2 regions of the Bacillus sp. SRI_025 genome follow, and region 2 is predicted to be linked to the other one. Evidence: a T-box and tRNA genes for the amino acid it is inferred to sense, from the RefSeq annotation. Region 2 holds a T-box; the other holds one or more tRNA genes.
The links. The T-box of region 2 lies ahead of AC20OE_RS06455 (valine--tRNA ligase). A T-box ahead of a tRNA ligase gene usually reads a tRNA of that ligase, here a tRNA-Val.

Region 1 (7,645 bases), on a different contig from region 2:
TGATACAATAGGCGCCTATCCAGGGAAAGGGTCTGAAGAACGTGGAATTTCTGAAGCGATAGCTCGAAATCTATTTGAAATGGCTACACTTAAAGTGCCAATTGTTTGTATTGTAATTGGAGAGGCATCAAGTGGTGGAGCTCTTGGCATTAGTGTCGGTAACCATATCCATATGCTAGAGTATTCATGGTACTCGGTAATTTCACCAGAAGGAGCAGCATCTATCCTATGGAAGGACGCTAAGTATGCTCCAGAAGCTGCGGAACATATGAAAATTTCAGCAAAAGATTTAAAACAGTTAGGAATTATTGATGAAATCATCCCTGAAATGAAAGGTGGAGCACAAAATGATATCAAATCACAGGCAAAAATGATTGAATCTGTCATCGAATCATCTCTAAAAAAATTGATACCATTATCCTCAGAAGAGCTTATACAACAGCGATATGAAAAGTATAGACAAATAGAGAATATTTAAAGTCCGTATTACATTTCGGAGGATTCTTACAAAAAAGTTCTAAATATTTTGTAAGTAACCTCTTAAACTAGATATACTGATACTATTAAAAGATGTGTGATCAGTATGAAAAAGGATTTTCTTCCACCAATATTTTTCTAAATGTCCTCAAATCGTCCTCATAAAAAAACAGACCCTGCATGGTCTGTTTTCATTTTGCCTATATGTTTTGAGATTCCATCTCTCAGTCGCCGAGCCATATCTAAAGCAAAATAAGTCAAAATGCCATCGCATCCAGCGCGTTAGAACGACATTAATGATTCTTCAATTACAACATTTGCATCAAGCCAACCATTCTGAATTGCCGTCATCAACATTGAATCTTCTCCACTGAAGAAAGAATTTTGTTTATTCCTTACCTAATTTCTATAAAACACCTATATCTTATATTTATTATCACATCCAGCAATGTACAAAGCACCGAAAAAAGCTCCTGTAAAGGAGCCTTGTGATAGTTATGAAACTTGTTTATAAAAATACATCATTGAAAATTATTTATAATTGTACTTAATGCCTGCTTTAGCACAACCTTATCATCATTTGACAAGTTTTGAAGCGCTGTCTTGTTCAGCTCAATTGTTGCTGCTTCAACTTGATCTCTAATGACTAAAGATTTTTGAGTAGCCTCTACTAAAATATTTCTTCGATTGTTTGGATCTATTGTGCGTTCAATTAAGTCAGCTTTTTGCATTTTATCTAATATTCCAGAAACGGTTGAGGCTTCTAAATATACAAGTTCTCCAATTTGTTTAGGAGATAGCTGGCCCTCTCTCCATAGACAGTTCAACACACCATATTGAGCGGGTGTCAAATCACTTTCCTCTAAAAGTTTACTAAAGTACTTGAACACTTTATTTTGACTAACACTTAGTAAAAAATTTATGCACTCTGATAATTCCATTTTATCTCCCCCACATTGACTTCACCTATAATATCATGGTAGTTTTTTAATTGAAATACTTTTGCACCAGAAATATTTTGTTGTAATATATTTTTAGAGAGGAAGATACACAATGGATTCATTTAAAGCGATTCTAGTTACAGAAAAAAATGATCAAGTTAGTTATGATCTTCAAAATGTAAGTGTTAATGATTTATCTGAAGGAGAAGTATTGATTAAAGTAGCATATTCTTCAATCAATTATAAAGATATGCTGGCTGTTCAAAAAAATGGAGGTGTTATTCGTAACTATCCAATGATTCCTGGAATTGATCTAAGTGGGACTATCGTTCATACAACAGATCATCGTTTCGTAGAGGGTCAACAAGTGATTGTCACAGGTTTCGCTATGGGCATGAGCCACACTGGAGGTTTTTCTGAATATGCTAGAGTACCTGCGGATTGGATTGTACCTTTGCCAAATAACTTGACTTTAAAAGAAGCAATGATTTTTGGAACAGCAGGCTTTACCGCAGCTCTTTCTATCATGGCTTTACAGGAAAATGGTATGAGTACGAAAAAACAACCTAATATACTCGTTACAGGGTCAACTGGTGGAGTTGGTAGCATTGCTATACAATTATTATCTAAAATTGGGTACAACAATATTTTTGCTTTAGTGCGTAAGGATAATCAAGTTGATATAGCAAAATCTTTAGGAGCAGCTGATATCATTTTTGCAAACGAATTAGGAGAACTAAAAAAACCATTGAACAAGCAAAAATTTGACTTCGTCTTAGATACCGTAGGAGGAGATGTGGCTTCTGTGATCATTCCTCAAATTTCTTATGGTGGAAGCATGAGCATGTGCGGGAATGCAGGCGGAATTAAATTAACAACAACTGTGTTACCTTTTATTCTAAGAGGGATCAACCTTCTAGGGATCGATTCTGTAAATGTACCAATCAATAAACGCAAAGTAATTTGGAACGAGATAGCAAACGAATGGAATATCTCCCAAACGACTCTAGTCAATGAGATTACGCTCGATACGTTACCTGAAAAAATTGAAGCCATTAAAAATGGTCAACATTTAGGAAGAACCATTATTAAATATTAAGATAAACGAACTTTATTTATTTAAATTACACCAGACAAATATTGAATGTATTGATGCAGATACCCCATCCCAAACAGGTGGGGTACATCTATTCAAAAAAGAGCGGGACATGCTAGTGCTAAAACAACCTCAGATATTTATCATCATGTCACAAACAAATTAGAATTTAACACCGCAGAACACTTTAATCGTTTTAACCTAAAAAGAAACAATCTGCAAAAAACAAAAAAACCCTTGCTATGCAAGGGTTTCAACGATGATTCCGACTGGGCTCGAACCAGCGACCTCTACCCTGTAAAGGTAGATATATAGAATCCTGTAATTATCACCGATATCCTCAATTCACTCATAAACCTTGATACATAAGCTTCCTTTACCCTTTTGTATCCTCTTGTGTTCCTTCGTATTTTTTAAAAACCAAAAATTTTGTTACCTTTTTTGTTACCTTTTTTGTTACCTTTTTTGTTACCTTTTTATGCGCCTGTTTTAAGCTCTATCACCATTAATATATTTCACTAACATAGCTGCTGCGTACATAAAGAAAGCAGCGATTAAACCATTCACCATACTCCCAAACACGACAATCAGAATCTGTCCTGCGTAATCTGTCCATGTCTTATCTGGAAATACAGCAATGTTCCAAATACTCACCAGCATATAGAATCCAGTCACAACGATAAACGTCCAAACAACTAACTTTGATTTGAGCATTTACTGACAATCCCCCAACATCCATTTTCTTCTATGATAACATGGGTTCTTCTCCAATATCTTTGAAATATATCTATTGTATGGAAAAAACAAGAAGGCTATAATGTTAATATTAAAATCATATAGAAGGAGAAAGCAATGGATATCACTAATCCAAAAATTTTCATTTCATATAGCTGGACTACTGACGATCATCAACAATGGGTTCTAGACCTAGCAATTCGATTGTCAGAAGATGGAGTTGATGTTACTCTCGATAAATGGGATTTAAAAGAGGGACACGATAAATATGCTTTTATGGAAAAAATGGTTTCATCTGAAGAAATAGATAATGTTTTAATAATTTGTGACCGAGGTTACAAACCCAAAGCGGATAATAGGTCAGGAGGAGTTGGTGATGAAACTCAGATTATCACTCCTGAACTATACTCTGATATTCAGCAAGGCAAATTCATACCTATTGTCTCTGAACGAGACTCTAGTGGAGAAAATTTCATTCCCGCCTATATTAAAAGTAGGATATACATTGATCTTTCGAATGAAGATACTTTTGAAGATAATTATGAGCAGCTGTTAAGAACTCTTTATAAGGCTCCTAAACATAAAAAACCTGCTCTTGGAAAAGTTCCTTCTTATTTATTTGAACAAGAAATAAATCATTACAAAACACAAAATATTTTAAAACAGATGCGCTCAGCCCTAGACAAAAATCCTAATCGACTTCGGGTGATGTCAATGCAGTTTCAAGAAGCTTTCTTAGAAGAACTGGCATCATTGCATTTCACCAATGTCGATTTTCATGAGCTTGATGATAAGATAGTTGAAAGAATAGAAAATTCGAAACCTTTGAAAACAGACTTCATCGAGTTTTTAGAAATTTTAATAGAAGCTGATAAAATTAATTCAGATAATCTTAAAGACTTTTTTGAAAAATCTTTCACCTATACTAAACCACTCACTTCAAGAACAACTTATGAAATTGAATTTGATCATGTTAAATTCCTTATACATGAGCTTATTCTTTATTCTTTTCTATTATTAAACAAGTATAAATATTATAATATTATGGCTGATCTATTAAATGCTGAATTTGATTTAGAGGAAGTCACTTATGGACAAGAAATTGATTTATCAATCTTCAGATTTAATCTAAGATCATTAGACTATAGAATGGAAAAACTTAATTTACGTACTGTCTGCTTGCAAGCTGACTTGTTAGTTGAAAGAGCAGGAAAATATAAAAAAGAACTGATTGATATTGATATTTTATTACACTATTTTATCAGATCTAGAAGCTCACTTTACGGATGGTTTCCAGTAACTTATCAACATAAAGAATTTAGAAGTAAGATCAGTTTATTAAGAAATTTAAAGTCTGAAAAGCACGCGGAGTCAACAAAATCTTTATTTAATAGAAATTCGGTTGAAGAGCTTAAAGATTTTCTCATGAATTTTGGAGATATGGAGAAGCACATGAATTACTTTAGAAAGATTCCACATCCAAGAGAGTATATAAATCCCGATGAAATTGCTACTAAATATTAGTTAAAAACAAAATAAGATTGAACTTGAATTCTGAATCACTAAATCATTTACTTTCGTTATTAGTCTTGACTTGTCGTTTGCTTTTTGACTTGATAGGTTGAAAGCAATGGACAACGGCTGAACAAGTTGTCTTCCTGAATTTGCTTGTAAAAAAAATAAACAAACTCAGACAGGCGACTGATCATCTTGATAGTGTATCAAGCTTATGGTATCCGTATGTGTCACCCTATTTGCCGTTGGTTATTCTCCAAACAAGCCTACTGTGTCAAGTGTCCCTAACAGTTTCTCAGCGCTCAAACTTGGGCTTTTGATACCTGCATCGTCAGAAACGCTACACCCATCAACTTAATGGCAGCTTTCGTCCTTCAGATACATGTGCAAATAGGGAAGGACAGTGGTATGCTATTTTCATTTATTGCATTGTTATCAATGTGATTTTAAGAACTTTTTCATTTTAAATAGACAAAAGCCATCCTTGAATAATTCAAGAATGGCTTTTCATCAACGTCTTTTCATATGATTCCGACTGGGCTCGAACCAGCGACCTCTACCCTGTCAAGGTAGCGCTCTCCCAGCTGAGCTACGGAATCGGGTTATGTATCAGTTCTGGGCTTTCTGTTACTGACAGTCTCTATTATATAACCATAATAATAAAGCGTCAATGGTTTTGTTCAAAAAAGGTCAAAAAGCCGGCGGCTGTGCCGGCTTTTTTCTCTCCTTCTTTATGATTGGTTCACAAGGACGGGCTTTAACTGATCAAGTGCTTGTTTGAAGTCGCGTTTGAGGTCTTCTCCGTTTTCGACACCTACACTTAAACGAAGCAGCCCATCTGTAATCCCTCTTTTTTCTCTTTCTTCTTTTGGCATAGCCGCATGTGACATTTTGGCTGGATATGACAGAATCGATTCAACGGCACCGAGGCTGACGGCGAATACAGGTAATGTGACGGCATCCACCAATTCTTTGACTGCCGCTTGGTTTTCTAGTTCAAATGAGAGAACAGCCCCTGCTCCGCTTGCCTGCTTTCGCTGAATATCTGCACCCGGGTGATCATCTAAGCCTGGATAGTATACTTTTTTCACCGCAGGGTGTTCTTTAAGAAATGAAGCTAGTTCGAAGGCCGTTTGGCTTGCTTTTTCTAATCTCACCTGAAGGGTTTTTAACCCTCTTAACACAAGCCAGCAGTCCTGCACGCCAAGAACCGCACCGAAGGAGTTTTGCAGTGAATAGAGTTCCTCTCCCAGCTTCTCATCTTTTACCACGGCTAAGCCTGACAGCACATCACTGTGGCCGCTTAAAAATTTCGTTGCACTATGCAGAACAACATCCACACCAAGGTCCAGCGGACGCTGAAGGGCAGGCGTTAAAAACGTATTATCTAAGAAAGTCAAACAGTCATGCTCTTTCGCAATCTGTACGACACCTTCAATATCTGTAATGCCTAGTGTTGGATTTGACGGTGTTTCCATGTAAATGACCTTTGTATTCGATTGAATGCCTCTTTTGACTTCATTCAAATCCGTCATATCCACAAAGGTATGCTCAATTCCAAATCTCGACAGAACTTGAGTGATCATTCGGAAAGTCCCGCCATACACATCTCTTGTGACAAGCACATGATCTCCCTTAGATAATAGAAGAAAAGCAGTTGAAATGGCTGCCATGCCTGATGCAAAGGCAAGCCCTCTCGTTCCTCCTTCCAGCGCCGCAATCGTATCCTCTAATGCTTGACGTGTCGGAGTCCCCGATCTCGAGTAGTCATATTGACCAAATTCATCGAAGCTGCTTTGATGAAATGTGGATGCATGCTGAATCGGTACACTGACTGCACCTGTTGAACGGTCTGTTTTAAACGCATTATGAACGAGTTGTGTTTCGAGTGTCCAATCGTGTGTGGTCATTTGGCGTGTACCTCCTCTTTTACTTGTGATAGTGCCTGTTTCAGGTCTGCTTTCAGGTCATCTACATGCTCGATGCCAACAGAGAAACGGAGCAGCTTGTTACATACACCGTTTGCAATGCGAATTTCTTCTGGGATATCCATGTGCGTTTGCGTTGCAGGATACGTAATGAAGCTTTCGACTCCGCCAAGGCTTTCAGCAAAACAAATCGTTTTTAGCTGCTTTAAAAATGGATTGACCCAGTCCTCTTTAGCTACTCGAAATGACAGCATGCCTCCCTTTCCTGGATAAAGCACATCTTGAATTTCTGGCTGTTTCTTTAAAAACTCAGCCAGCTCCTTCGCATTTGCCTCGTGCTGACGCATTCTAAGAGCCAGCGTTTTCATTCCTCTCATTAAAAGCCATGAGTCAAATGGTGATAGAACCGCTCCAATCGCGTTTTGATGCTGGAACATGTCTTCAGACAGCTGCTCTCCTTTTGTCACCACAAGCCCTGCAAGAACATCATTATGTCCGCCTAAATATTTGGTTGCGCTATGAATGACAATGTCTGCTCCAAGCGTAATCGGCTTTTGCAAGACCGGTGTGTAAAAAGTATTATCGACAATCACCAAAGCGCCATGTTCTTTTGCAATCTTCGCTATTTTTTGAATATCTGCTTCCTGCATCAGTGGATTTGTCGGTGTTTCAATAAAGACCGCTTTTGTGTTTGGCGTGATTTTAGAGCGTAAACAGTCTTCATCTGAAAAATCATCATAAAGAAAACGTAAGCCGTATTTTTTCCATTCGTTTTCAAACAAACGGTATGTACCGCCATATAGGTCTGAAGAGACGATGAGTTCATCTCCACTTTCAAATAGAGCCATAATCGTTTGAATCGCAGCCATTCCCGAACTGAAGGCAAAACCGGCCGTCCCTTCTTCGAGTGAAGCAATTGCATCCTCTACGAGCTGTCTTGTTGGGTTTTTCGT
Region 2 (7,645 bases):
TCCGAAGAACAAAATTAGTCATTTAAATGATGTGTTTGTGTTTATTGATGCGTTTGATTACCAGCTGACAGAGAATCGTTTGCTTACCATTCAGGCTGATTTAGCCATTGAGGGCTTGTTAGACGAGGAAACGTCTCAAGCGCCTGTAGAGGAGCCGTATGAATTTGTCCATCGTCCTGAAGAGGATTATGGCGATATGGCTTACGATTATCAGTTGCAGCCGGAACAAGAAGAACAAAAAGAGCTGCAAGGCGAAGAACATGAGGATGATGAGAAGCAGCCTGTTTTCCAACATGACACACGTGCTGAGCAAGAAGAACAGGAAGATCAAGAAGAAGAGGATGAAGAAATTGAGATAGAACTGGTGAACAGGGAAGTAGAGGAAGTGTCCGAAGAACCGGAAGAATCAGAAGAACAAGAAGAGCCGGAACAGCCGAATAACCAAGAAGAAGCTATGGCACTTGGCTATCGATCCATCCCTGAAGCTCACGTGCAGGAACCGCCATTTTTTGAACCACCTAAGCTTTTAGAAGAAGAGGAGCGGGAGGATACATTCTTTGAAGTGGAAGTGAGAAAAGATCCGGAAGCTGCAGAAGAGCAGGAAGAAATGGTACAGTCGTATCCGGCATTTGAAGCACCTGCTTATCAAGTGGAATCTGAGCAAGAGGAGCAGGATGACGAATATCAGCTCGGGCGGTTATATGAACGGGAAGCACCTAAAATATATGAGTCAGCTCAAGAAGAAGAGGTGCTTGAAGAAGACGTAAGAGAAACGTCTGGAAGTGAGAACTCTCTTTATTTAACAAAGCTGTTCGCTAAGCAGGAGGAGGAAGATTTTTCTCGCATGAAAATATGTATAGTTCAGCAAGAAGATACCGTCGATCGTATTTGTGAGAGATATCAATTGAATGTGCAGCAGCTTCTTCGCACAAACTCATTATCGATTGATGCGGAGCTTGAGGAAGGGCAGATTCTTTATATTCCTGAATATCAAAAAAGCAATGCATAGCAAGCGATGACTGACCGAGAAAATGTGGTGAGTGAACGTGGATGAAATCCAATCTGTCTTATACGAATACGGACTTGAGGCTGAATATATTGAACCTGTCAGTCCTGTTGTCATCAAGGTATATACAAAGCAGGGTGTATTTGCCCTGAAGCGAGTAAAAGCCAACCGGCATATGCAATTTACAGAACAAATGCTTGAACTAGAATCAAAGGGCTATCGCTCCTTTGTTCCGATTTATCGGACGAAGAGCGGTTCCTTTTTCTCAAGTCATCGGGAAAGCCAGTATGCATACTATCTGATGCCGTGGCTGACGAATGAAAAGAGAGAAGAGCAGGACGATAAGCACGAATATTTATTTCAAGAGATTGCAAGACTTCATAAGCGGACTGAAGTCATGATGGATATCACAGAGCAAGAGATAGAAGCGCATTACACCCAAATCAAGACCAAATGGGAAACAGAGAAAGACATGTATGAACGATTCATAGAGCGGGCAGAACAAACGTGGTATATGTCGCCATTTGAGCTGGCCGCTGCTATGTATTTTTCAGAGGCGATGTCTGCCAGCGAATTTGCGCTTGAGCGTTTAGAAGATTGGCATGAAGAAATGAAAGACAAAGAGACAACGCGTGTTGTGCTAAATCATGGACAGCTATCAATCCATCATTTTTTGTATAATGATGTAGGAACAGGACATTTCACCAATTTCGAGCGGTCTAAAAAAGCCGCCCCCATCTATGATCTTCTGACCTATTACTTTCGGACATTCAAAACCTATCCCACGTCTTGTCCTGAATGCACTTCTTTGTTTTATACGTATCAAAAAGGAAACCCTCTTCGGGAGGAAGAACTGCATTTGTTCCTAAGCTACCTTGCTTATCCGCAAGGGCTGTTTGATACAGTAAAAGCTTATGAAGCAGGCGGGCAGGATGAAATGGAAAGCTGTCAGCAGCTGTTAAGAGCGTATTGGCAGATGAAAAATTCTGAGCCGACCGTTATGAAGATTCATGAGATTGAGCAGGCTAGACGGCTTGAAGAAGAACAAAGTGCCTCGTCATCAGCGGAATGACGAGGTTATGCTGCGTTGGCTTTATATGGACAGGTACATAAGCATGAGTTTTTAAAACCAATCTAGATGAAAGGCACAGGCGAGAAAAATAAGAATACCTAGAATGAGGACGTCAAATGTTGTAGGGAAAATGATCGTACGAAATCCTTGAAATATAGCAATCGGGAGAACGACTTGGGAGGCAACTGCCCGAATTTGTCTCAGCCAGGGGGGGAGTGTGTAAGGATTGATCTTCTTCAAATCAAACGCCCTCCTTCTTCATTTTGTTATTATCATATGGGCAAAAGGGCGAAGGGTGCCTGCCCAATTTGTATAAAGAAGAAGAAAAGCGGAAAAGATGATTGACGAAAACAAAAGGCATTTAGTAATATTAATAAAAGATGAGTATGTGCTGATGAACGTGATATATCGTAAGCGTGGATCAGGAAGAGTACGAGCAAGACCCTAAAGAGAGGGAAGCCAAGAGCTGAGAGGTTTCCTAGGATGTACTTGTTTGGAAGGTCGCCTGTGAGCTTAATTTCTTGAATGAACAAGTAGAGAAATTCGGGAGAACCCCGTTATCCTTTAGAGTGTATGGGACACGTGTATGTGTCTCGTGAAAAAAGGTGGTACCGCGAAAAAGCTTTTTCGTCCTTTTATAAGGATGGAAAGGCTTTTTTTATGTTTCATCAGCCGAAAAAATGTGGAGGTTACACAAATGGGAACAAATAATCAAGAAATGCCAACAAAGTACGATCCTAATGCGATTGAAAAAGACCGCTATACGTACTGGCTTGAAGGAAAATTCTTCGAAGCACAAAATGACAAAACGAAAGATCCATATACAGTCGTCATTCCTCCACCAAACGTGACAGGAAAACTGCATCTTGGGCATGCATGGGATTCTACACTCCAAGACATCGTGACACGTATGAAACGGATGCAGGGCTATGACGTTCTTTGGCTTCCAGGTATGGACCATGCCGGTATTGCGACTCAGGCAAAAGTCGAGGCAAAGCTTCGCGAAGAAGGCGTAAGCCGGTATGACCTTGGCCGAGAGAAATTTGTGGAAGAAACGTGGAAGTGGAAAGAAGAATATGCAGATTTTATTCGCAGCCAGTGGGCGAAAATGGGTCTTGGTCTCGATTACTCCCGTGAACGTTTTACTTTAGATGAAGGTCTGAATAAAGCCGTTCGCCAAGTGTTTGTTCAATTGTACGAAAAAGGGCTTATTTATCGCGGAGAGTACATCATTAACTGGGATCCAGCAACGAAAACGGCACTTTCTGATATTGAAGTGATTTATAAGGATGTTCAAGGTGCGTTTTATCACTTGAGATATCCGCTTTCAGATGGCACGGGTTCAATTGAAATTGCGACAACAAGACCTGAAACAATGCTGGGAGATACAGCCGTAGCCGTACACCCTGATGACGAGCGTTATCAGCATTTGATTGGAAAAACAGTGGTTTTACCAATTACAGGCCGTGAGATCCCAATCGTCGGTGATGACTATGTTGATATGGAGTTTGGTTCAGGTGCTGTGAAAATTACACCTGCTCATGATCCGAATGACTTTGAGCTTGGAAACCGCCACGGGCTAGAGCGTATTCTTGTCATGAATGAAGATGGCACAATGAATGCGAATGCCCTGCAATATAAAGGGATGGACCGCTTCGAATGCCGCAAACAGCTTGTGAAGGATTTACAAGAAGAAGGCATTTTGTTCAAAATTGAGGACCACATGCATTCAGTTGGTCATAGTGAGCGAAGTGGAGCTGTCGTTGAACCGTATTTATCAACACAATGGTTTGTGAAAATGCAGCCGCTGGCAGACGAAGCCATTCATCTGCAAAAAGGGGACGACCAAGTTCAATTTGTTCCAGACCGATTTGAAAAGACATATTTACATTGGATGGAAAATATCCGTGACTGGTGTATTTCTCGTCAGCTATGGTGGGGACACCGTATTCCGGCTTGGTATCATAAAGAAACGAAAGAAGTATACGTTGGACTTGAAGCACCAGAAGATATTGAGAACTGGGAACAGGATAACGATGTACTTGATACATGGTTCAGTTCAGCTCTTTGGCCGTTTTCTACAATGGGCTGGCCGGATGCAGACAGTGAAGACTTCAAGCGCTACTATCCAACCAATCTGCTTGTAACTGGCTATGACATCATTTTCTTCTGGGTATCCCGCATGATCTTCCAAGGTCTTGAATTCACAGGAGAAAAACCGTTCAAAGATGTCCTTATTCATGGGCTTATCCGCGATGAACAAGGGCGTAAAATGAGTAAGTCGCTCGGCAACGGAATTGATCCAATGGAGGTCATCGACAAATACGGTGCGGATTCATTAAGATATTTCTTAGCGACTGGAAGCTCACCAGGTCAGGATCTTCGTTTTAGTTTTGAAAAGGTTGAATCCACTTGGAACTTTGCGAACAAAATTTGGAACGCATCCCGTTTTGCTTTAATGAATATGGATGGTTTAACGTATGATGAGCTTGATTTAACAGGAGAAAAATCAGTTGCTGACCAATGGATTTTAACACGCTTAAATGAAACAATTGAAAGTGTCACACAGCTTGCTGACAAGTATGAATTCGGTGAAGTGGGCAGACATTTATACAACTTTATTTGGGATGATTTCTGTGATTGGTACATTGAAATGGCGAAACTTCCGCTTTATGGAGAAGACGAAGCAGCGAAGAAAACGACTCGTTCGATCCTTGCGTATGTATTAGATCAAACGATGAGACTTCTACATCCGTTTATGCCGTTCTTAACAGAAGAAATATGGCAGCATCTCCCGCATGAAGGTGAGTCCATTACTGTTGCGGCATGGCCTGAAGTGAAGCCGGAGCTTTCCAACGAACAAGCTTCTGCTGATATGAAGCTGCTTGTGGAACTCATCCGCTCTGTTCGTAACATTCGCAGTGAAGTGAACACACCAATGAGCAAACAAATAGAGCTTTACATTAAAGCCTCCACATCTGATGTGCAGGAACGCTTAGAGAAAAACCGTTCATATATTGAGCGCTTCACGAACCCAAGTGTTCTTGAAATTGGCACAGATATCCCAGCTAGTGATAAAGCGATGACGGCTGTTATTTCTGGAGCAGAACTCATTCTGCCGCTTGAAGGCTTAATCAACTTAGATGAAGAAATTGCTCGTCTGCAAAAAGAGCTTGATAAGCTGACAAAAGAAGTGGAACGAGTACAGAAAAAGCTTGGCAACGAAGGCTTTATGAAAAAAGCGCCTGAAAGTGTCGTAGAAGAAGAGCGTGCGAAAGAACGTGATTATGTCGCAAAACGCGAAGCTGTTCAAAAGCGTATTGAAGAGCTGAAAGCATAAGGTTGAAAAGACGGCTCCTAATGAAAGGGAGTCGTCTTTTTTGAAAATTTCGTATGAAATGAGAGATGACATTGTTTACAACCTATCATGAAGCCATTGATTGGATTCACAGCAGACTGGCCTTTGGCGTAAAACCGGGTCTTGAACGAATGAAATGGCTGATGAACAGACTAGGAAATCCGGAACAAAGTATAAAAACAGTACATGTTGCAGGTACAAATGGTAAAGGATCAACCATTGCGTTTACGCGTTCTGTTTTGCAGGCAGCCGGCTATTCGGTCGGAACTTTCACCTCTCCGTTTATACTAACGTTCAATGAAAGAATCAGCGTGAATGGAGTGCCTATAGAAGATGAAGAATGGCTGAGTTTGGTGAATCAAATCAAGCCTTTTGTTGACGAATTAGATCAAACAGAGCTTGGCGCAGCAACAGAATTTGAAATCATTACAGCATGTGCATTTGCTTATTTTGCCCATGTGCACCAAGTAGACTTTGTCCTCTTGGAAACAGGGCTTGGGGGAAGGCTTGATTCTACAAATATTGCTGTGCCTATTTTAACAGCGATTACGTCAATTGGTCATGATCATATGGCCATTTTAGGTGACACACTTGAACAGATTGCAGCTGAAAAAGCGGGCATTATCAAAGAGGGTATTCCAATGATCACGGCAGTTCACCAGCCTGAAGCTCTTGCTGTCATTCAAAACACAGCAAAAGAAAAGAATGCGGAATGTATTTCCTTACATGATACTTGTAGATTTGATGAGCAGCAGCCGACAGAAACAGGTGAACGTTTCACATTACGCACATCAAAAAAGCAGTATCCGCAGCTTGAAACAGGATTAATCGGAACGCATCAAAGGCAAAATGCTTCCCTTGCTGTTTTACTCATTGAATGGCTGGAGCAAGAAGGCTATATTAGTGTGACAGAAGAGCAAATATATGAGGGCATTCGGCAGGCAGCTTGGGCTGGGAGATTTGAAAAAGTCAAAGATCATCCTCCAGTGTATTTAGACGGCGCTCATAATGAAGAAGGGATCGACCGTTTAATTGAAACTGTACAAGCTCATTTTTCTAGTAAACAGGTGCATATATGTTTTAGTGCTTTAAAAGATAAGCCGTACAAGCAAATGATTCAAAAGCTTGAAGCTGTCAGTTCTTCCATCCATTTTGTTTCATTTGATTTTCCAAGAGCCGAATCAGCTGAAAAGCTTTATGTATGCAGTCAGTTAGACGCAAAGTCTTATGATGATGACCCTCGTACAGTGCTTGAGTTCATTCAGAAAAAAAGTGATGATCCTTCAGCGGTGATCATTGTGACAGGCTCTCTTTATTTTATTTCAGATATACGAAATCGTATGATCGGGTAACACAAAAACGCAAATGGCTTCAATGCCATTTGTGTTTTTTTCTTTTGATATACAGATGGAAAGTAAAATCATATTTTCGCTATGTGCTCAATGAATACGATCGTGATAAAATCCGGTCTATCTTATTCTCGGAAGGGGTCACGATATATGATAGGCATTTTTGTGTTTCTTGCAGGCATCACCATGGGGTCGTTCTTTCATCTAGTTGGTGAAAGGCTGCCACTTAAGCGGTCTATTCTCTTTCCTCGTTCTCACTGCACAGTGTGTAAACAGCCGCTTTCCCTGCACGAGATGATCCCGCTCGTTTCGTATTCGTTATTGAGGGGAACTTGTAAGCATTGCGGCACTCGGCTGTCTTTGTTATATCCACTGGTTGAGCTGCTATCAGGCAGTCTTTTTTTGCTCATGTATAGAATCGCTGGTATTTCGTTTGAAGGTCTTTTTCTTGTGATTCTTTGTAGTTTCTTTGTGATTGCTGTCGTGAGTGATCTCCTTTATATGAGGGTGCCAAACGAGCTGTTTCTCTTCTTTTTCCCTCTTTTCGTCATATACCGCACGCTTGAACCTCTTCTAATTTGGTGGGAAGGAGCGGCTTCGCTTCTTTTTTGCTTTCTCATGTTTTATAGTTTAGAACGTTTTAAGCCAAATAGCATGGGCGGAGCTGATATGAAGCTGTTCAGTGTTCTTGCGTTTTGCTTTGGCTTCAAGCCATTCCTTCTCATTCTTTTCCTCTCGTGTATCGCTGGAATCGCCTATGCGAAGGTTTTTTCTTTTCGATTAGATGAACCATTTCCCTTTGTTCCTGCGATCTCTTTTTCTTTTTGGCTGTATCTCTATGGAGCTCATGTCATGCTCCC

Region 1: it has a tRNA-Val gene. The T-box ahead of AC20OE_RS06455 (valine--tRNA ligase) is inferred to sense a tRNA for this amino acid. The anticodon was not compared.

Annotation. Positions count from the first base shown of each region.
Region 1 covers NZ_JBYEGB010000003.1:219,674-227,318, forward strand. The annotation lists gene AC20OE_RS10815 (acetyl-CoA carboxylase carboxyltransferase subunit alpha) at 1-478, shown strand, start outside; gene AC20OE_RS10820 (MarR family winged helix-turn-helix transcriptional regulator) at 999-1,418, opposite strand; gene AC20OE_RS10825 (YhdH/YhfP family quinone oxidoreductase) at 1,531-2,517, shown strand; gene AC20OE_RS10830 (hypothetical protein) at 3,004-3,228, opposite strand; gene AC20OE_RS10835 (toll/interleukin-1 receptor domain-containing protein) at 3,367-4,773, shown strand; tRNA gene AC20OE_RS10840 (tRNA-Val) at 5,291-5,363, opposite strand; gene metC (cystathionine beta-lyase) at 5,496-6,674, opposite strand; gene AC20OE_RS10850 (methionine biosynthesis PLP-dependent protein) at 6,671-7,645, opposite strand, start outside.
Region 2 covers NZ_JBYEGB010000002.1:310,501-318,145, forward strand. The annotation lists gene AC20OE_RS06440 (LysM peptidoglycan-binding domain-containing protein) at 1-1,009, shown strand, start outside; gene ysxE (spore coat protein YsxE) at 1,047-2,078, shown strand; gene AC20OE_RS06450 (hypothetical protein) at 2,130-2,318, opposite strand; T-box leader at 2,487-2,716, shown strand; gene AC20OE_RS06455 (valine--tRNA ligase) at 2,776-5,418, shown strand; gene AC20OE_RS06460 (bifunctional folylpolyglutamate synthase/dihydrofolate synthase) at 5,484-6,788, shown strand; gene AC20OE_RS06465 (prepilin peptidase) at 6,936-7,645, shown strand, end outside.